One region of the Shinella sp. HY16 genome, then DNA from elsewhere that is predicted to be linked to it. Evidence: predicted binding sites of a transcription regulator. Region 1 holds the regulator's gene; each other region holds the start of a gene.
What was found. The regulator LexA, encoded in region 1, represses DNA repair genes until DNA is damaged. The targets are predictions, from matches to a motif close to TGTTCNNNNTGTGTTCNG.
Positions count from the first base shown of each region.

Region 2: the regulator LexA is predicted to act here: its motif matches at 3,398-3,415, upstream of K0P03_RS27890 (ImuA family protein).
Region 3: the regulator LexA is predicted to act here: its motif matches at 2,275-2,292, upstream of K0P03_RS23405 (putative DNA modification/repair radical SAM protein).

Region 1 is NZ_JAHYXL010000001.1:1,778,814-1,785,456, reverse strand. Features, by position in the region: gene gltA (citrate synthase) at 1-601, opposite strand, end outside; gene K0P03_RS09105 (ComEC/Rec2 family competence protein) at 910-3,366, shown strand; gene lexA (transcriptional repressor LexA) at 3,360-4,085, opposite strand; gene K0P03_RS09095 (molybdopterin molybdotransferase MoeA) at 4,184-5,407, opposite strand; gene moaC (cyclic pyranopterin monophosphate synthase MoaC) at 5,407-5,904, opposite strand; gene trpC (indole-3-glycerol phosphate synthase TrpC) at 5,918-6,643, opposite strand, start outside.
Region 2 is NZ_JAHYXL010000003.1:318,967-325,609, reverse strand. Features, by position in the region: gene K0P03_RS27900 (error-prone DNA polymerase) at 1-1,173, opposite strand, end outside; gene K0P03_RS27895 (DUF6504 family protein) at 1,170-2,693, opposite strand; gene K0P03_RS27890 (ImuA family protein) at 2,605-3,366, opposite strand; gene K0P03_RS27885 (hypothetical protein) at 3,541-3,846, shown strand; gene K0P03_RS27880 (hypothetical protein) at 3,946-4,272, opposite strand; gene K0P03_RS27875 (GlxA family transcriptional regulator) at 4,361-5,380, opposite strand; gene K0P03_RS27870 (DMT family transporter) at 5,511-6,374, opposite strand; gene K0P03_RS27865 (aminotransferase-like domain-containing protein) at 6,571-6,643, shown strand, end outside.
Region 3 is NZ_JAHYXL010000002.1:626,401-633,043, reverse strand. Features, by position in the region: gene K0P03_RS23410 (UdgX family uracil-DNA binding protein) at 1-1,042, opposite strand, end outside; gene K0P03_RS23405 (putative DNA modification/repair radical SAM protein) at 1,042-2,271, opposite strand; gene K0P03_RS23400 (NAD(P)/FAD-dependent oxidoreductase) at 2,407-3,609, opposite strand; gene K0P03_RS23395 (2-hydroxyacid dehydrogenase) at 3,632-4,594, opposite strand; gene K0P03_RS23390 (creatininase family protein) at 4,812-5,612, shown strand; gene K0P03_RS23385 (ABC transporter ATP-binding protein) at 5,614-6,438, shown strand; gene K0P03_RS23380 (ABC transporter permease) at 6,419-6,643, shown strand, end outside.

The sequences.
Region 1 (6,643 bases):
TGCGCAGGAAGTTCGAGGCGTAGTCGAGGTCGTTCTTCGGGTAAACGAAGGGCTGGCCGATGTGGTACTTGTAGGCCATCGCGGCGATCGTCGGCATCTTGGCGATCATGCGCAGCGAGGCGACCATGCGCTGGTGCGGATCGGTGATGTCGGTCGAGTCGTGGTAGAAGGCCGAGAGCGCGCCGACACAGCCGCACATGACGGCCATCGGGTGGGCGTCGCGACGGAAGCCGGTGAAGAAGCGGCTCATCTGCTCGTGCACCATGGTGTGGTGCGTGACGCGGTAATCGAAATCGTCCTTCTGGGACTTGGTCGGCAGTTCGCCGTACAGCAGAAGGTAGCAGACTTCGAGGAAATCGCCGTGTTCGGCCAACTGTTCGATCGGATAGCCGCGATGCAGCAGAACGCCTTCGTCGCCGTCGATATAGGTGATCTTCGATTCGCAGGACGCGGTGGAGGTGAAGCCGGGATCGTAGGTGAAGGTGCCGGTGTTCTTGTACAGCGTGCCGATGTCGATCACATCGGGGCCGATGGTACCGGATCGCGTCGGCAGCTCAACCGCTTTGCCACCGACCGATACACCCGCGCTTGTTCCTGTCATAACGATCCTCCGTTGTTTCCAATGGCGGCACGAAGTTGTGCCGGAACCATGAACATGCTCGTTTTGCTAGCCCATTTGCACCTGCCTGCCAAGCGAGACGAAAGGCAAATTGTGCATTGCGAAAATAGGCTTTCCGGCAACGCAATATCTACCCTTTCCAGCAAGTTTCAAGCAACTTTTACGCGTGTTTCGCGAAATGCGGAGGTGGCATCCTTTCTGTCTGGCTTAGCACTTGCAGCGACCACTACTGATTGAAGTTTCCATCATTCGGTTGCATAGTGGCGGTGTGAACGGGTGGGGCCGGGATCATGGAGAAGGGCAAGGTCGCAGAACGGCGGGAGGTGCCCGAAGCGCATGCCTGGCGGGCGGCGCCTGACGATGCTCCTCTGCCGGTCCCGGCACGCGATCCGCCGGCCCGCAGGGGCAGGGTCGTGGTGCTTCTGACAGCGGCGGGGCGCTTGAGGAGTGCTTCCGAGACGCCGCAGACGTGGCGCGCCGCCTTCGCGCAGGAACGGGCACATGGCCATTTCTTCCTGTTCGTGCCGGTCTTCCTTGGTGCTGGAGCGGCCCTTTGGTTTTCCGCCGTTACTGATCCATCGCTTCCAGCACTGCTGCTTTTCGCTGCCTTCGCGTTCTGGCCCGCCTGGCGCTTCCGACATCGGGAGGACTGGACTGCGCTCGCCGCCGGGGCGATACTCTTCGTTCCGGTCGGCATGCTGCTGGCGGCGCTCGAAAGCGCGCGGCTCGATACGGTCGTGCTTGATGCGCCCGTTACCACCGATGTCAGCGGGCGGGTGCTGGCGCGCGAGAGTGACGAACGGGGTGCGATCCGCTACCGCATCGCGCTCGATACGACACGCGACCCGGTGCTCAAACGCCCGCCCGGCGTGGTGACGCTCCTCGCCCGCAGTCGGCATGCGCCGATCCCGATCGGCGGTGGGATAACCGGACGGGCACGGCTCGGGCCGCCCTCTGGCCCGGCGCTTTCCGGCCTCAACGACTTCGCCTTTGACGCCTATTTCGCCGGCACCGGCGCGGTCGGCTACTTCTATCAGGCCCCGCGTGCGGTTGCAGTGGCCGAGCCGGGCGTCGAGGGTCGGATTCGACAGACGGTCGCGACCTGGCGCAACAACCTCACCGAGCATATCCGCGGGCGGATTGGCGGCGATGCCGGCGCGATCGCTGCGGCCCTGGTGACAGCTGAGCAGCGGGCTATCAGCCCGGAAACGGTGGAGGCATTGCGAGAGGCGGGGCTTGCCCATGTGCTGGCCATTTCCGGGCTCAACATGGTGCTCGCCGCTGGCACTTTCCTCGTCGGCGCCCGCGTTCTGATGGCACTGATCCCGGGCTTTTCCGAACGCTATCCCGCCAAGAAGATTGCCGCCGCCGGCGCGCTCGTCATGGTGACGCTCTATATCCTCGTTTCGGGCGGTGCGATCTCCGCCGTGCGCTCGTGGATCATGATCTGCATCATGCTGTTGGCGGTGCTGTTCGGCCGTGCGGCGATCAGCCTGCGCAACGTGGCACTCTCGGCCATCGTCATCCTTGCCGTGACACCGTCGGCCGTCACCAATCCGGGCTTCCAGATGTCCTATGCCGCAACGCTCGGGCTCGTCGCCGGCTATGCGGCCTGGCGGGAACGTCCTGTCCGCCGCGAGGGCGAGGGAGGGCGCCTGAAACTGTTCGGTGGTGCGCTGGGGCGCTTCTTCGGCGGGCTGCTCCTGTCCTCGCTGATCGGCGGGTTCTCGACCCTGATCTATTCCATCGGCCATTTCCATCGCATCCCGGCCTATGGACTTGCCGGCAACTTGCTCGCTATGCCTGTCATCAGCGCGATCGTCATGCCCTTCGGCCTCATCGCCGTACTGCTCATGCCTTTCGGCCTCGATGGCGTGCCCTTCGCGATCATGGGCAAGGGCATCGAGTGGATGATCGCGCTGTCGACATGGGTTGCGAGCTGGAAGGGCGAGATCGTCACCGGCCGCATTCCCTCGATTGCGTTCCTGCTGATCGGTCTTGGTGGCGGGCTTGTCTGCATCCTGCGCACGCGGCTGCGCCATGCGGGAACGCTGCTTGTCGGGATCGGCCTCGCCATCGCCTGCTTTCCGGCTGGAGGTGCCACGCCGGAAGTGCTGGTGTCCGAGGATGGCCGCCTCGTTGCCATCCTTCGCGGCGAAACCGTCGCCACAAACCGGGCAAGACCGCCAGACTTCATCTATTCGCAGTGGCGGCGCGCCCTTCGGCTCGGCGAACTTGTAAAACCGGAGATCCGCAGAAGCGCCGGCTTGACCCTTGAAGAAGCCGTCAGCACCACGGGTGCTGCAGAAAGCCGAAACAAGCCCCGGCGCAGGGCCGACCGGCAGAAGGCGAGGGACGCCATGGCGTCCGCGCTCGCGGAGGCCCGGGCCGGCAATGGCTTCGTCTGCGAGGCAAAGGCATTCTGTGCCGCCGTCTCGCCAAGCGGCTGGCGGATCGTGACCCTCGACGACGTCGCCTTCCTGGGCACGGCCTGCGACGCTGCCGACCTCGTCGTCGTGTCCCTGGCCCTGCGGCTCAAGGCTTGCCGCTCGGGTGCGCGCCTGGTGACGGCGCGTCACCTGAGGCGAACCGGCGCCCTCGAAATCCACCCGGACGCCGAAGGCCTATCCAACATCTTTTCAGTTGCGCAGGTCACACCAGCCGTGGAAAGTCTCGACCGGCCCTGGGCCCGCCACCGCAGCTACGACTGGCGCACAGGCAGTTTCGATCCGCCGGGCGATCAGTGATAGCGGCGAATGAGGCCAACCAGCTTGCCCTGGATTTTTACCCGGTCCGGCCCGAAGATGCGGGTCTCGTAGGCGGGGTTTGCCGCTTCGAGCGCGATCGACGCGCCCTTGCGGCGGAAGCGCTTCAGCGTGGCTTCCTCGTCGTCGACAAGCGCCACGATGATTTCGCCGGGATTGGCGCTGCTCGCCGTGCGGATGATCACCGTGTCGCCATCGAGAATGCCGGCCTCGATCATCGAATCGCCCTTGACCTCCAGCGCATAGTGATCGCCGTTGCCGATCATCTCGGCTGGAACGGTGATGTCATGGGTGTTGTTCTGGATGGCGGAGATCGGCACGCCGGCAGCGATGCGGCCCATGACAGGAACGGAGACGGATGAGGAAACCTCGGCCATGGGCGTGCGCTGCGGCGGGGCGGCGACGGGAGCGGGGGGCTGCTTGCCGCGACTGCCCTCGATGACGGCAGGTGAAAAGCCGCGGCGCGGCTGCAGGCTCTGGGTATAGGCTTCGGGAAGCTTTATCACCTCGAGCGCGCGGGCCCGGTTCGGCAGGCGCCGGATGAAGCCGCGTTCCTCCAGCGCCGTGATGAGGCGGTGGATGCCCGATTTCGACGCGAGATCCAGCGCGTCCTTCATCTCGTCGAAGGAGGGAGGAATACCGGACTCCTTCATCCGTTCATGAATGAACAGGAGAAGTTCCTGTTGTTTCCGCGTGAGCATGGCCCCTCCACCGAGAATCGAGTGAAACAAATCCAGAACAGACACTATCTGTTCCATATGTGTTCTGCAAGGGGCTGCTGAAACAATAATAGTACTGTTCAGGCGGATGGTTCGCGCAGGAGAAGCACTGTACAGGGCGCGCCTGCAGGGGCCGCCGGAGCGTGGGGTGCGCGGACGAGAAGGCCCTCGGATGCGGCGAAGGCCTTCATCATGGAGGAATCCTGCTTGTCGAGGGGCGTGACGAGCAGGTCTCCGGCGGGGTCGCGGGCAATGCGTGCGCGAACATAGTCCTGCCGGTGGTCGTTCTCCTTGAGCGGCACGGCGGCGATGGCCGGACGTTCGCGGTTTTCCGCGGGAAGGCGGGCGAGGCGGCGCACGAGGGGAACGAGGAAGAGGTGCGAGCAGACGAGACTCGAAACAGGGTTGCCGGGCAGGCCCACGACGTGCACGTCGCCGAGGTGGCCGACCATCAGGGGTTTGCCGGGGCGCATGGCGATGCGCCAGAAATCGAGGTCCATGCCGGCTTCGCCGAGCACGGGCTGCACAAGGTCGAAATCCCCGACGGAGGCGCCGCCGAGCGTGACGAGCGCGTCGATACCGAGCGACAGCGCGTGGCGCACGGCGTTCAGAATCGCGTCCTTGTCGTCGCCGACGATACCGAGGTCGATCACCTCCGCGCCTGCCGCGCGGGCGAGCGCGGCGACGCCGTAGGTGTTGGATGCAATGATCTGGCTGGCGCCTGGAGGCGTGCCCGGCGACACAAGCTCGTCGCCGGTGGCGAGCACGGCGATGCGCGGGCGTGTATAGACGGTCACCGCCGCATGGTTCATGGCTGCCGCGACCGTCAGGCGGCCGGCATCGAGCACGTCCCCGGCCCTCAGGACGATTTCGCCTTCGGAAAAATCCTGGCCGCGCGGGCGGATGTGGCGCCCCTTCGGTGTGAGGAAGGTGGTGCGGATGCGGCCGTCTTCCAGAACCTCGGCATCTTCCTGCAGGAGCACGGTATCGGCGAAGGCCGGCAGCGGGGCGCCGGTGAAGATACGCACGGCCTCGCCGGGGCCTGCGGTGCCCTGGAAGGCGTGGCCAGCGGACGACATGCCCGCAACGCTCAGGATCGAGCCGAGCGTGGCTATATCCGCGTGGCGCACGGCATAACCGTCCATCGCGGAATTGTCGAAGGGCGGCTGCGTCAGCCTGGCAGCAACATCCTCGGCAAGCACGCGGCCATCCGCCTCATGCAGGCGGACCAGCTCTGTCCGCTGCGTCGGCCGGGCGGCCGAAAGCAGGCGATGGAGGGCGTCTTCGACAGGCAGCAGCGACATCAGCCTGCGTCTCCGCGCCGGTAGTCGCCGGAGCGGCCGCCGGATTTTTCGACGAGGCGGATGCCGCCGATCTCCATCTCGCGGTCTGCGGCTTTCGCCATGTCGTAGATGGTGAGGCAGGCGACGCTGACGGCGGTGAGCGCCTCCATCTCCACGCCGGTGCGGCCGGTCAGCTTGGCCATAGCCTCGATCCGCAGTCCCGGAAGGCTGCGGTCCTCGCGGATGTCGACCGCGACCTTGCTCAGCATCAGGGGATGGCAGAGCGGGATGAGGCTGGCGGTCTGCTTGGCGGCCATGATGCCGGCAAGCCGCGCCGTACCGATCACGTCGCCCTTCTTGGCGTCGCCCTTGAGGATGAGGTCCAGCGTTGCCGGCGCCATGCGGATGAACCCTTCGGCAACCGCGATGCGCACCGTCTCGGCCTTGCCGCCGACATCCACCATGTTGGCTTCGCCGGACGCGCCGATATGCGTGAGCGTGCGGGCCTCGCCCGTCATTTCGAGACCGCCATCATTCCGCTGCCAGCATGCCGGCCGAGCCGGTAAGGAGCTCGCGGGTGGCGGCCGCCACGTCATCCTTGCGCATCAGGCTTTCGCCGACGAGGAAGGTGGAGATGCCGACCTTGCCGAGGCGTTCGCAATCCGCATGGGTGAAGATGCCGCTCTCGCCAACGAGCAGGCGGTCATCCGGCACCATGCTTGCGAGCTTTTCGGAAACGGCAAGATCCACGTCGAACGTGCGCAGATTGCGGTTGTTGATGCCGACGAGCTTGGACTTGAGCTTCAGCGCGCGTTCCATTTCCGGCGCATCATGCACCTCGATGAGCACATCCATGCCGAGCGCGAAGGCGGCGTCTTCCAGCATCTTCGCATCGTCGTCGCTGAGCGAGGCCATGATGAGAAGGATGCAGTCCGCACCCCAGGCACGGGCTTCCAGCACCTGGTAGCCGTCGAACATGAAGTCCTTGCGCAGCGCCGGCAGGGCGCAGGCCGCCCGCGCCGCTGTCAGGAACTCCGGCGCACCCTGGAAGCTCGGTGTGTCCGTGAGAACGGAAAGGCAGGCGGCTCCGCCGGCCTCATAGGCCTTCGCCAGCGCCGGCGGATCGAAATCCGGCCGGATGAGGCCCTTGGAGGGGCTTGCCTTCTTGATCTCGGCGATGAGGCCGAAGCGGCCTTCCGCCTTTTTCGCCTTGAGGCCCGCAAAGAAGCCTCGCGGCGGCTCCTGGTCGCGGATGCG
Region 2 (6,643 bases), on a different contig from region 1:
GCGCTCGTGCTCGAAATCCACGTCGATATCGGGCGGCTCGCCGCGCTGTTCCGAGACGAAGCGCTCGAAGAGAAGGCTGCCATTCTCCATCGGGTCGATCGCCGTGATCCCAAGGACGAAACAGACGGCGCTGTTTGCAGCCGATCCCCGACCCTGGCAGAGGATCGGGACCGGCAGGTTGCGGGCATGGTGGACGATGGAATTCACGGTGAGGAAATAGGGCGCGTATTTCATTTTCTCGATGAGCCGCAATTCGTAGAGAAGCTTGTCGCGCACCGTCTCCGGCACACCGCCGGGATAGCGTCTGGCCGCCCCCTCCCAGGTATATTTCTCAAGCGCCTCCTGCGGCGTCAGATGCGAATATTCCTTCTCGTCCGGATACTGGTACTTCAGCTCGTCCAGCGAGAACCGGCAGCGCTCGACGATCTCCAGCGTCCGCCGCAGCGCCTCCGGATAGCGCTTGAAAAGCCGGTGCATCTCCTCCGGCGGCTTCAGGTAGCGATCGGCATGACGTTCACGCAGGAAGCCGGCATTGTCGATAGCGACGTTGTGGCGGATGCAGGTGACGATGTCCTGCAGCATGCGCCGGGCGGGTTCGTGATAGAGCACGTCATTGGTGACGACGGTGGGAACGCCATGGCGGGCGGCGAGGTTGGAGAGGTCGAACAATCGCAGTTGGTCGTTCGGCCGGCGGCGGAGCGTGAGGGCGAGGTAGCAGCGGTCCCTGAAATGCTCGCGCAGGCGGCGCAGATGAAAGGCGGCGGTCTCGCCCGCCTCGTCGGGCACCAGCACGGCAAGAAGGCCCTCGTTCCAGTCGACGACGTCGGACCAGTCGAGATGGCACTTGCCCTTGCCGGCCTTCTTCTTGCCGATGGTGAGCAGGCGGCAGAGACGGCCATAGGCGGTGCGGTCGGTCGGGTAGACGAGCAGCGACATGCCATCGACAAGGTCGAGCCGGCAGCCGACCACCAGCCGCACCTTCGAGGCATTCGCCGGGAGTTCGCGCGACGCCTTGAAGGCCTGAACGACGCCGGCAAGGCTGTTGCGGTCGACGACGGCCAGTGCCTCGATGCCAAGGGCGCTTGCCTGCGCGAACAGGTCAGCGCAGCTGCTCGCCCCGCGCAGGAACGAGAAATGGGATGTGACCTGAAGCTCGGAATAACGCGGTTTCATGCGAAAATCCCGTGCAGGAACCAGCGACCGGCCCCGCTTGCCGCCTGCTCTTCATTGCCGGAGCGGAAGAGCCAGAAGCGCGCTCCCTCGGCGTCTTCCACCTGGAAATAATCCCGCACGGCCGCCAGTTCCGCATCGCGCTTCCACCATTCGCCGAAGATGCGCTCCGGCCCATCGGCCCGCTTGACCAGCCGCCGCACGCCCCGCCAGGTGAAGGAGGCGGGCGGATGGTCGGGCAGGAGCGCCATGACCTCGACCGGCTCCGGCCGGGCCAGAAGGCGCGCAGGACGCGGCCAGCGGCTTGGCCAGGTCACCCCGGTTTCGGGCGAAAGCGGCGGAATGCGGCGGAAGGAACGTTCCGGCACGTCGCTTTCGACCGGGGCGATGCGGTAGAGGCGCGCGGCACCGATGCGGTTGACGATCACGTCGACAAGGCCGGCAAGGTCCGCTTCCTCCGCCTCAATCAGGGAGGAGACGGCCTGCTGCAGGACGAGCGGTTCGGCCAGCGTCGCGGTCAGGTCCATGATCTCGATGCCGAAGCCGGGATCGATCGTCTCGAGACGGTCCGTCAGGAGACGGATGAGTTGTCTTTCGTCGCGCACGGCCCGTGCCGTGCCGATACGGATCGCCTGGAGAGAATTGTCGACACGATGGAAGAGGAGATCGAGCCGGCGGGCACCGAGACCGCGTTTTTCCAGCGCCGCACAGAGATCGTGCACGAGGCTGGCCGTGTAGCGCGCGATGGTTTCGGGTGCGCCGATCGGCTCGCCGAAAATCTTCCGGACGGTGACGAGCTCCGGGTCGCGCAGCGGATCGACGGGTTCCGAAATCCGGCCCTGGAGCTGGTCGAGCCGGCGGCCGAGAAGCGGGCCGAAGCGCAGGACGAGCGGCGCGCGCGGCACGGCCAGCACCTCACCGATCGTAGAGAAGCCGAGCACGTGGAGACCAGCCACCGTTTCCGGCGCTATCCGCAATCCCGTGACCGGCAAGGGCGACACGGCCTCACCTGCCCTGCCCGGCGGAATGATACAGACAGGATCGGCGAGGAAGCGGGCGGCGGCATGGGCCGCGCCCCAGCTGTCGGCGATGGCGGCGCGGGCAAAGATGCCGGAGGCGGCAAGACGATTGACGAGGCCGGTCAGCATGTGCGCTTCGCCGCCATGCAGGTGATCGGCACCGGTCGTATCGATAACGAGACCGTCGGGCGCGTCCGGGGCGACGATGGGTGCATAGTGCTGCAGCGCCCAGAGCGCGAGGCGGCCCAAGGCGGCGGCATCGGCCACGGGGTCGGCCGGCATGGTGAGGACCCCGGGCAGCAGCGCATGGGCCTTGGTGAGCGGCATGCCGACGCGCAGGCCCGCCTGCTCGGCCGGCCGGCTCACCGCCGTCAGGATGCGGCGCGCGCCGTCACGGCCGACAAGCACGAGCCTGCTATCCGGCGGCGGCGCCGAAGTGCCGAGCGCCCGCCGCAGGCGATCGATCGGCCAGCCGGGAAGAAAAAGCGATACGACCCTCGGCATCGGTGGCCTCCACATCAAAGTCCGCCGCCTCGCCGGCCCGGCAACGGGCCAGTTTCAACAGCCATTGCGCCCGGCCGATGCCGGGCACGGGAAGGGAAACGGAGGGCCGCATATAGACCCGCCAGCGCGTCACCGCGGCGGAGGGCTGCGCAAGGGCCTCCGTCTCCTTGCGGTGGCGGAAGCGGCGCAGGGCAAGACCGAGCGTGCCGCCGGCCTCCGCGGCAAGCTGCAGGCGGCGCGAGGCGGTCATCGACAGGCGCGCCACCTCGGCAACGACGGCCCCGAGCCCGCCATGGCGCAGCCCCTCTTCGAAACAGAGGAGCAGGCTCTTCTCGTCACCCGCCTCCACATAGAGGACACGGCCCGGCGCAAGCCCCGCCTGCGCCAGCGCCGGCGCGAAAAGATCGGGCCGCGTCAGGCACCAGAGCACCTGCCCCTTGGTGCGCGCGGCGATGCCGGCGGCAAAGAGCATGGCGGCGCTGGCCTCGACGGCATCGTCACCGCCACCGCAGATCTCGTGCAGGCTGGCCAGCGCCAGCCCGCCGCCCGGCAGCCGCTCGTCGATTTCGGGCACACCGAAGGGCAGCACCGCCCGGTCGCGCTGGGCGCGGCCGTCGAACTGCCGGATGCGGTCGCGCAGGTCCGCGACAACGGCATGGGCGGAGGCGGACATCGGCTTGGCAGCTCCCGGTTGAAAGGCTATATGTTCTCTTTTTGTTCTCAAATTCCGTAAGAGTCAATCGCCTGATCGCGCCGGAAAGATCACAGTTTGAATCATCGGCGGGAACCAAGTGGCGCGGCAAAAGTTCTCCCTTTCGCCATTCCATCAAATCCAGGAGACATGTCCATGGCTGACGAAAAGAGCACCGGAAAGCGTACGCTCGGCGTCGTTGAGGGGCGCGACAGCATTTCAGAAGACGCCCGCGCGGCAGCGGCGGAAGCGACGGTGAACGAGCAGATCGAGGCCCTGAAGGCGGAAATCAGCCGGCTGAAAGAATCCGCAGGGCTGATCGCCGAAGGAACCGGCCAGCTGGCGGTCGCCAAGGCGGAATCGCTGCGGGACGAGGTGCGCCAGACCATTCAGGCCAACCCGCTCGCCGCGCTGGCCGGCGCCGCCTTCATCGGTTATCTCTTCGGTCTTCGCCACCGGTGACATGCGTGCCCGGGGATACGGGAAAACCAGGGAAACCCGCGTCTTGCCCCCGTTTCCTCACAGCATGAAAAAGCCCGGCCAAGCCGGGCTTTTGTCGGTTCAGAACCAGCGCTGCCGGCGCGGCGGTTCGCTTTCAAGCGAGCCGAGCAGATAGCCGAGGACGACACCGGCAAGGCCTGCGGTCAAGACGACCGTGGAGAGTGCGGCGGGATGCTCGCGCGCCGCCTGCGCGACGGCGGCACCTTCGTTGCGCACATATCTCGTTGCCGAACGAACGGCCGGACGAGCAGCCTCCACGGCATTCCCGGCGCGGTCGCGGATGGTCTCATAGGCTTCGCTGCCGCGCTCGCCAAGGTCCTTCTGGAGCTGGGCGATCTCTGCGCGCAGGGCAGAAATCTGGGATTGGACGTCGTTGGTGCTTGCCATTGCGGTCTCCCGTTACAGTCTCTTGTCAGCAATAGAGACCGAACGGTTTTCGCGCGGCTTGGTTCCCGGCGGCCGGGCGTTTTGCCCCTCAGCCCGCCTGGCGGCGGCCGTCGCGGCGGATCTGCGAGGGCGTATCGCCGAAGGCGGCACGGAAGCGGCGGGTGAAGTGCGACAGGCTTTCGAAACCGGTCTCGAGCGCGATCTCGATCAACGGTTTGTTGGTGCGCATCACCATGGTGAGCGCGGCGGCCATGCGGATCTTCATGTAGATCGCGCTCGGCGAAGCCCCCATATCGCCCTCGAACAGCCGCTCGAGCTGGCGGCGGGAGACGCCCGTCATGGTGGCGATGCTGTCGATCGACAGGAGGTCCTCGGTGTGCTGTTCCATCATCATGATGGCGAGGTGCACGCGGCGATCGCGGGCTTCAAGGCCGAGCGGGTTGCGCGGCTGTACGTCGGTCGCATCGCGCCGGTGGCGGATCTGCAGGATTTCCAGCGCATTGCGCTCGGCCGCCTCACCGACGTGGTGGCGCACGAGCGTTGCGGCAAGATCGGCAACGCTGCTGCCGCCGGCACAGGTGGCAACCTTGCCGTCAAAACGGAAGATCTGCTCCGACGTCGCCTCGATATCGGGAAAACGGCCGCGGAAATCACGGTGGTGCAGCCAGCTGACGCAGGCCGTATGCCCCTTGAGGAGGCCCGCCTCGGCCAGGATGAAGCTGCCCGTACAGAGGCCGATCAGCCCGACGCCGGCCTGGGCCGCCTTGCGCAGATAGGCCTGGGCATAGCTGTCTATGGGCTCTTCCACCGACAGGAGACCGCCGACGACGGCAATGTAGTCGAAACAGGAGGGATCGGCGAAGGGCGCGGTCGGGGCGACCTGGATGCCGCTCGACGAGGTGATGAAGTTGCGTGTGCTGCTCAAAACGTCCCAGTCACAATGGACGCGGCGCGAGCGATCCTCGCTGTCGCTGGCCAGCCGCAGCGTATCGACGAACAGCGCGAAGGCGGACAGGGTGAAACTTTTCGACAGGATGAAGCCGACGCGCAGCGCCTTCGGCGCCAGGGCACCGTTCATCTCCTTCGACGTCCGAACATCTGCCGCCATCCAGCTCTCCCAGGCCGTTCCGCCCGACACTATCGCCGAAGGCACGAGCCGCTGGCAAGAGCCATAGCAGATTTCGCCCGCCACCTCCATTCCCCGAACGCCGCGGGCTGCCGGTCCCGGGCAGCTTTCGCTACCGCGCGAATTTGCGCGCGCCGGCAACGCACAGCACGATGGCGAGCGTCGTGACCAGCATCAACGGGCTCACACGCTCATGCAGCAGGCCGGCGGCAAGCAGGAGACCGAAGAAGGGCTGGAGCAGCTGTAGCTGCCCCACGGCCGCGATGCCGCCAAGCGCAAGGCCCCGATACCAGAAGACGAAACCGATCAGCATGCTGAAGACCGAGACATAGGCAAGCCCCGCCCAGGCGGCGCCGTCAATGCCGGAGAATGTCGCGGGCAGCGAGAAGAGGGCGATCACCGCCATCAACGGCAGAGAGAGGATCAGCGCCCAGGAGATGACCTGCCAGCCGCCGAGCGTGCGCGAAAGTTTCGCCCCTTCCGCATAGCCCAGACCACAGGCGATGATGGCGGCGACCATCAGCAGGTCGCCGACGAGCGAGACGTCCCCGCCCGAACTCAGCGCGAAGCCCACCACCGTGGCGCTGCCGATGCCGGAAAACAGCCAGAACAGCGGCTTCGGCCGCTCTCCGCCGCGCAGGACACCGAAAAAGGCAGTCGCCAACGGCAGCAGCCCGACGAAGACGATGGAATGGGCGGAGGTGACATATTGCAGCGCCAGCGCCGTCAGTAGCGGAAAACCGACGACGACGCCGAGCGCGACGATCGCCAGCGAAAAAAGCGTGTCGCGCGACGGCTTCTGCTGGCGCAGGGCAAGGAGCAGCGCCGCACCAAGAAGAGCCGCGATGACCGCACGCGCCGACGTCAGGAACAGCGGCGAGAAATCCGCCACCGCCACGCGGGTCGCCGGCAGCGAACCGCTGAAAATGATGACGCCGGTCAGCCCGCTGCCCCAGCCTTCCATGGATGTTCTCATCGATCTCATGCCTTTCCTGTGCAGAGCTGTTGCCATGGAGCGTCAAACCTCTTCCTGACTGACATTGCGGAAGCGGCTTTATTCCAGAGGAACAGTCCTGCCTTCCTAGGCTTGCAAGGCTGGAAAAGACAGAAACAGTGCAGTACAATTTCTCCAAACTGTACCCACATGCGAACCAGTACAAAAATGAGAAATCATGACTGACACAACACCGCACACGCGCATTTCGGAGGTCATGGCGACCATCGGCCACCGCATCGCCAGCCGTG
Region 3 (6,643 bases), on a different contig from region 1:
CCAAGACCCTGCCTGCCGGGCCGACAAAAGGACGGCCAGCAAGATCCTCCTGATCACCCGGTTGCTCCCCGACCATCATGATCCGTGCACCCTGTGGCCCCTCGCCAAATACGGTTTGCGTGGCGGCGCAATGCAGCGGGCACCGCGTGCACCGTCCTGCCTCTTCGCGCAGCGCATCAAGCGTGCCCGGGCTTTCCAGCCTGACCTGCGGCAATGTCGGGGCGGCATCCTGGAGACGATGGTGAAAGAGCGGCGGATCGCTGGCGGCGCGTTCGGCCATGGCGCGCACATTCGCCTCGGCATGGGCGATGAGGCCTGGAATCAGCGCCGCCTCCGGCAGGTTGCGCCAGTACTTCTTCGGCATCTCCGTCTGCATGGCCTTCACCTTGAGCCGGGCCGGATTGAAGATGCTCGCATAGTAGGTGCACCAGAGGTCATCCGTCGGGTCGTCATGGCCGGGATTTTCACAAGGGCGCGGATCGAAGGCCAGGGTCTCGCCATCCCAGCGCGCCGACCCGCGCGGGGTGGCGATCATCCAGTCCATATCGGCAAAGCGTCGACGGAAGAAAGGCGCCGTGCGGGCAACCACGAAATGCGACGGCTCGAACCAGGCGACGAACCGGCGGCGGCCCACCGCTTCTCCGAAAACCTCCTTGAAGCGTACGAAGGCCGTCATCTTGTGGCTATCGCGATGAACATTTCTGGCAAGCAGCCGTGCCCGGGCAACATCCTCGTCCGCCGGCAGCGCGAGAAGGTTCCTGTCGGATTGCAGGCGCCAGAGCAGCCTGTAGAGGAGATGGAAACGGCCGGGTTCGGTATGGCAGACGACCGCCTCGGCCAACTCCAGAAAACCGGCGGGAACGGTGAGCGCCCGCGCCCGAGGCAAGGCTTTCGGCAGGTTCTGCCCCGCCGCAAAGAGCTCGTTCTCCCCCGACGTCCGCCATTCCACCTCCCGCGGTGCAACACCGGCGGCAGCGAGTGCGCGGGCCGCATCCCGCCATTCGGCAAAGTCACCGCGGCCGAGAAGGAAGACCCTGTGCATCAGAGCAGCGAAAGCTGTACCGGCCTGGGTGCGAAGAACGCCTTCAGGTCGGCCCGGTCGGCAAGGCGGCGGGGCGTCCAACCGTCCGTTTCGATGAAGGCACGTACCTTGCGCAGCGAAACGCCGAGCCTTGCCAGGTCCTCCAGCCGCAGACGGCGGAGGCGGCGGCTGGAAAGAATGGCCTCCACGGTCTTCGTGCCGAAGCCAGGCACGCGCAGCAGCCGTTCCCGCTCGGCCCGGTTGACATCCACTGGAAACGCATCGCGATTGGCGAGAGCCCAGGCGAGCTTCGGGTCCATGTCGAGATCGAGCATGCCGCCGGTTGATGCCGTGATCTCGTCGACGCCGAAACCGTAGAAGCGATAGAGCCAGTCGGCCTGGTAGAGCCGGTGTTCACGAACCAGCGGCGGCTTGATCAGCGGAAGCGCACGGGAGGCGTCAGGGATGGGGCTGAAGGCGGAATAGTAGACACGCTTCAGTCCGTAGCTGCCATAGAGCCGGGCGCTGGTTTTCAGGATGGTTGCATCATCCGCACCGTCGGCCCCGACGATCATCTGCGTGCTCTGCCCACCCGGCACGAAGCGCTTGCGTCGTTTCGACTGTAAGGTCGGCTCATCCGCCGCTTCGATCTTGCGGCGCAGGTCGCCCATCGCACGGCGAATTCCCTCCGGGCGCTTCTGCGGTGCGAAGCGGCCGATGCCGGCATCCGTCGGAAGCTCGATGTTGAGCGACAGGCGATCGGCGTAAAGCCCCGCCTGCTCGATCAGTTCCGGCGCGGCATCGGGGATGGATTTCAAATGGATGTAGCCGCCAAATCCATGCACCGTTCGCAGCTCCCGCGCCACGCGCACCATCTCTCCCATTGTGTGATCGGGCGAGCGGATGATGCCCGACGACAGGAACAGCCCTTCGATATAGTTGCGGCGGTAGAACTCCAGCGTCAGCCAGACCACCTCTTCTGGCGTGAACCGGGCTCGTTCCACATTGCTGGACGAGCGGTTGATGCAATAGGCGCAATCGAAGATGCAGAAGTTGGTGAGAAGAATCTTGAGAAGCGAAATGCATCGGCCGTCGGGAGCATAGGCATGGCAAATTCCGGCTCCCTCCGTCGAGCCGAGCCCGCCGCTTTCCATGGAGTCCCGCTTCACCGTTCCACTCGAAGCGCACGAGGCATCGTATTTGGCGGCATCCGAGAGGATCGCTAAGCGCTGCTTCATCGATTTCTTCATAAATGTTCACTATATGTTCTTTTGCGCGCCGTCAAGCAACCGGCCCAGACGGCGCGCGCATGAATGCATCAGAACGCCGTACGGCCTGCACCACCGCGCCAGACAGACCGCACGGTGGAACACGGCTTGAACCCGTCATATCAGGGTTTTCAAATCGAAACCCGTATCGGCCACCTGCTCCGGCAAGGGTGAACGCCCGGCCTCGATCAAGCGCTTGCCCACCATATAGCTGCGCGGCTCGTTCATCGCATCGACGGCAAGCAGCACGCCCTTGCGAAAATACCAGTGCGAACGTGCCTTCTCGTTCGCTCCCGATCGCACCACAACCCGGTCAAATGTCGTGTTCAGGCCGGCGATCTGCAGCTTCACGTCATACTGGTCGGACCAGAACCAGGGCTTCGGCACATAATCCATCGCCGCACCCAGCATATTGGCCGCGACGGCTTCAGCCTGGTCGATGGCGTTCTGCACACTCTCCAGCCGGATCATGTCACCGCGATAGGGCAGGCGCGCGCAATCACCGGCCGCCCAGATGGCGGGATCTCCTGTCCTGCCATGCGCATCGACGATAACACCGCCATCGCAGGCGAGACCCGCCGCCGCCGCGAGCCCGTCATTGGCCGTCACGCCGATGCCGGCGATGACGAAGTCCACCTCCCGGCGTGAGCCATCCGCTAACACCACCGAGATCGCCTCCCCGCGTTCCAGCCCAGCCAGGCCGGTGCCCTCGAGGATTTCGACACCGTTGCCGGCATGAAGGCTCCGGAAATAATCGGAAGTTTCCGGCGCGGCGACGCGCTGGAGAATACGGGGCGCCGCCTCAATGAGTGTCACCTTGAGGCCGAGCCTGGCCGCCACCGCCGCGGCCTCCAGCCCGATATAGCCGCCCCCGACGACCAGCACCCGTCGCCCCTCGCGGAACTCCGGGGCCATACGATCGACATCGGCCAGATTGCGCACCACATAGACGCCGGACAGGTCGCCACCGAGCGCGGCCGGTAGCGAACGCGGCGTCGCGCCGGTCGTCAGCGCCAGCTGGTCATAAGATACGCGGTCGTCATCGAGACGGATCTGCCGCGCGGCGCGGTCGATCGCGACGATCCTTTCACCGAGCCGCAGGGCAATGTCGTTGTCCGCGTAGAACCGCTCGGGCCGCAGGTGCAGCTGCTCCAGCGTCATTTCCTTCATCAGGTATTTCTTGGAGAGTGGCGGGCGCTGGTAGGGCAGCGTGTCTTCTTCACCGATGAGCGTGATGCGCCCGCCAAAACCAAGGACCCGCAGTTTGGCCGCCAGCGACGACCCGGCCTGTCCTGCTCCCAGGATCGCTATGTGGTTCATGTCGTCCTCCCCTCGCTCCTGCTCACGCGACCCGGTTTTCCGGCGCATCGCCGCGGAAAAAGGCCTCCAGATTGTCGAGCGCCGTCATGCCCATCGCCGCGCGTGCCGCCTGCGTCGCCGAACCGAGATGGGGCAGCAGAACGACGTCGTCACGCTCGCGGAGGGCGGCCGGCACGGCGGGCTCGAATTCATAGACATCGAGCGCCGCCCCGGCGATCTGCCGGCATTCGAGCGCGCGGATCAGGGCCACCTCGTCCACCACCTCGCCGCGCGAGACGTTGACGAGATGCGCCTCAGGCCGCATCAAAGCGAAGGCACGCTCGTCGATCAGGTGGCGCGTCTCGCTGCCACCCGGCACGGTCAGAACGACAAAATCGGCGCGTTGCAGCAGATCGTCCAGGGGCACCTGTGTCGCGTCCATGCCGGACACGGTCTTCGGCGAGCGGTTGTGGAACAGCACCCGCATGCCGAAACCGGCAGCGGCGCGGCGGGCGACCTCCTGCCCGATACGCCCCATGCCGACAATGCCGATCGTGCTGCCGGAAACATCCCGGCCAAGAAGCTGTACGGGATGCCAGCCCTTCCATGCCCCGGACCGCACCAGCCGCTCCCCCTCGCCCGCACGGCGCGCGGTCATCAAGAGGAGCAGCATCGCAAGGTCGGCTGTCGGGCCGGTGACGGCCCCCGGCGTGTTGGTGACGGCAATGCCTGCGCGCGCCGCTGCCGCAAGGTCGATATGGCTGACCCCGGCGCCAAAATTGGCAAGGATGCGGCAGCGCGGCAATGCCCCATCGGCAAACACCGCCGGCGAGAAGACATCGCCGAGAGAAGGCAGGATCGCGTCGTGATCGCGGAGCGCGGCGGAAAGCTCTGCCGCCGTCGTGGCGCCGGCGTCCTTGCGGATCGTCAGGTCGAAGAGGGCGCCGGCCCGCTCGTGCACGGCGGCCGGCAAGGGACGGGTGATCAGCAGGCGCGGTCGTTTCATAAATCCCTCCCAGACTGCATTCCAACCACCCTCCCGGCGGCAGAAAGCCACGAATAAACATGATGATAATCAAAAGCTTACCGTAACATCCGGAAAGAACATACCAAATAGTTTGACCATTTGCTATGAGTTTGTTTATCTAACCTCGGAGGAAGAGGAGGAGCAAGATGGAACTTCTGTCATCAACGGGTATCCGTAACGGCATGGAGGCTTCCCGATGAAGCGCTTCTGGGCCGACTATTCCAGCCGTGATTTCGCAGCGCTCGATCGGGGACGCCTCATCGCCGTCCTGCCCATCGGAGCCATCGAGCAGCACGGACCGCACCTGCCGATGTCCGTCGACAGCTGTACCGTCGACGGGGTGGCGCGCCGCCTCGCAAAAGCCCTGCCGGAGGATAGTCCAGTGCTGTTCCTGCCCACGCAGGCCGTCTGCAAGAGCGACGAGCATATCGACTATCCCGGCACGCTCACCCTTTCGGCCGAAACGCTGATCCGCGTGCTGACCGAAATCGGCGCCAGCGTGGCGCGCTCGGGGGTCCGCAAGTTCGTCCTCCTCAACGGCCATGGCGGCAACATTCCGGTCATGGACGTCGTGACCCGCCAGCTGCGCGTTGCCCATGACATGCTGGCCTTCTCGGTCAACTGGTTCGGCTTTGGCATGCCCGAGGGCGTCTATTCCGATGTCGAGCGCACCCACGGCATCCATGCCGGCGACATGGAGACCTCCGTCATGCTGGCACTCGACCCCGGCAATGTAACCATGGCCGCGGCCCGTGACTTCCGCTCGCGCGGCCAGGACCTTTTCGAAAACTTCCGCCACCTCGGCCTCGGCCGGGGCGCAAAACCCGGCTGGAAGACACAGGATTTCAGCACGGCCGGGGCCTGCGGCGAGGCGCATCTCGCCACCGCCGAAAAGGGCGATGCGACCCTCGACCACGCCGTGGCGCGCCTCGTCGAGGCCATGGCAGAGATCGACAGCCTGCCAGCCGACTGGCTGGACAGAAAACCGGAGTGGTAGCATGAACGCGGCAAGCCCTCTCCCCAAGGCCGCCGGCCTGACCGGCGCGCCCGCCCTCATCGACATGAAGGACGTCTACAAGCGCTTCGCAAACGGTACCGTGGCGCTGCGCGGCATGTCGCTGACAATCCGCAACGGTGAGTTCGTGTCCTTCCTCGGCCCTTCGGGCTGCGGCAAAAGCACCGCACTGAAGATGATCTCCGGTCTCCTGTCCCTCTCCTCGGGTTCGATCACGGTCAACGGTCATCCGGCCGGCGAAAGTCCCCATGGCAGCGATATCGGCTATGTCTTCCAGGAAGCGACGCTGATGCCCTGGGCAACGGTCTTCGACAACGTCTTCCTCCCCCTGAAACTGCAGGGGCTCGGCAAGGGCGAGGCGAAAGCCCGCGTGGAAGAGGCCCTTTCCATGGTGGGCCTTGCCAATTTCGCCCGCTCCTATCCGCGCGAACTTTCGGGCGGCATGAAGATGCGCGTTTCCATTGCCCGCGCCATGGTGACGAAACCGAAGCTGCTCTTGATGGACGAACCCTTCGCAGCGCTGGACGAGATGACCCGATCCAAGCTCAACGACGAGGTGCTGGGCCTCTGGCGCTCGCACGGGCTGACAGTGATCTTCGTCACTCATTCGGTCTTCGAATCCGTCTATCTCTCCAGCCGCGTCGTGGTCATGGCCGCGCGCCCCGGCCGCGTGGTGCACGACATCGCGCTGCCCGGCGCCGAGACGCGCACGAGCGCCTACCGCATGACATCCGAGTACACCGAGAACTGCCGTCTGGTCAGCAACGCGCTCGAAGGGACCATGGACCATGTCGATCTCAACCATTGATCCGGCCGTTGCCGAAAGCGAAATCGTCGATCCGCGCATCCTGCTCGAACGCCGCGAACGGCGCCTGCGCGTCATCATGCCCATCATCTCGATTCTGGTGGTGCTTGGACTGTGGGAATTCCTCGTCTGGTACAACGAGGTTCCGCATTACCTGATCCCCGCGCCGAGCCTGATCGCAAAGACGCTGGTCGAGGACTGGTCGTCT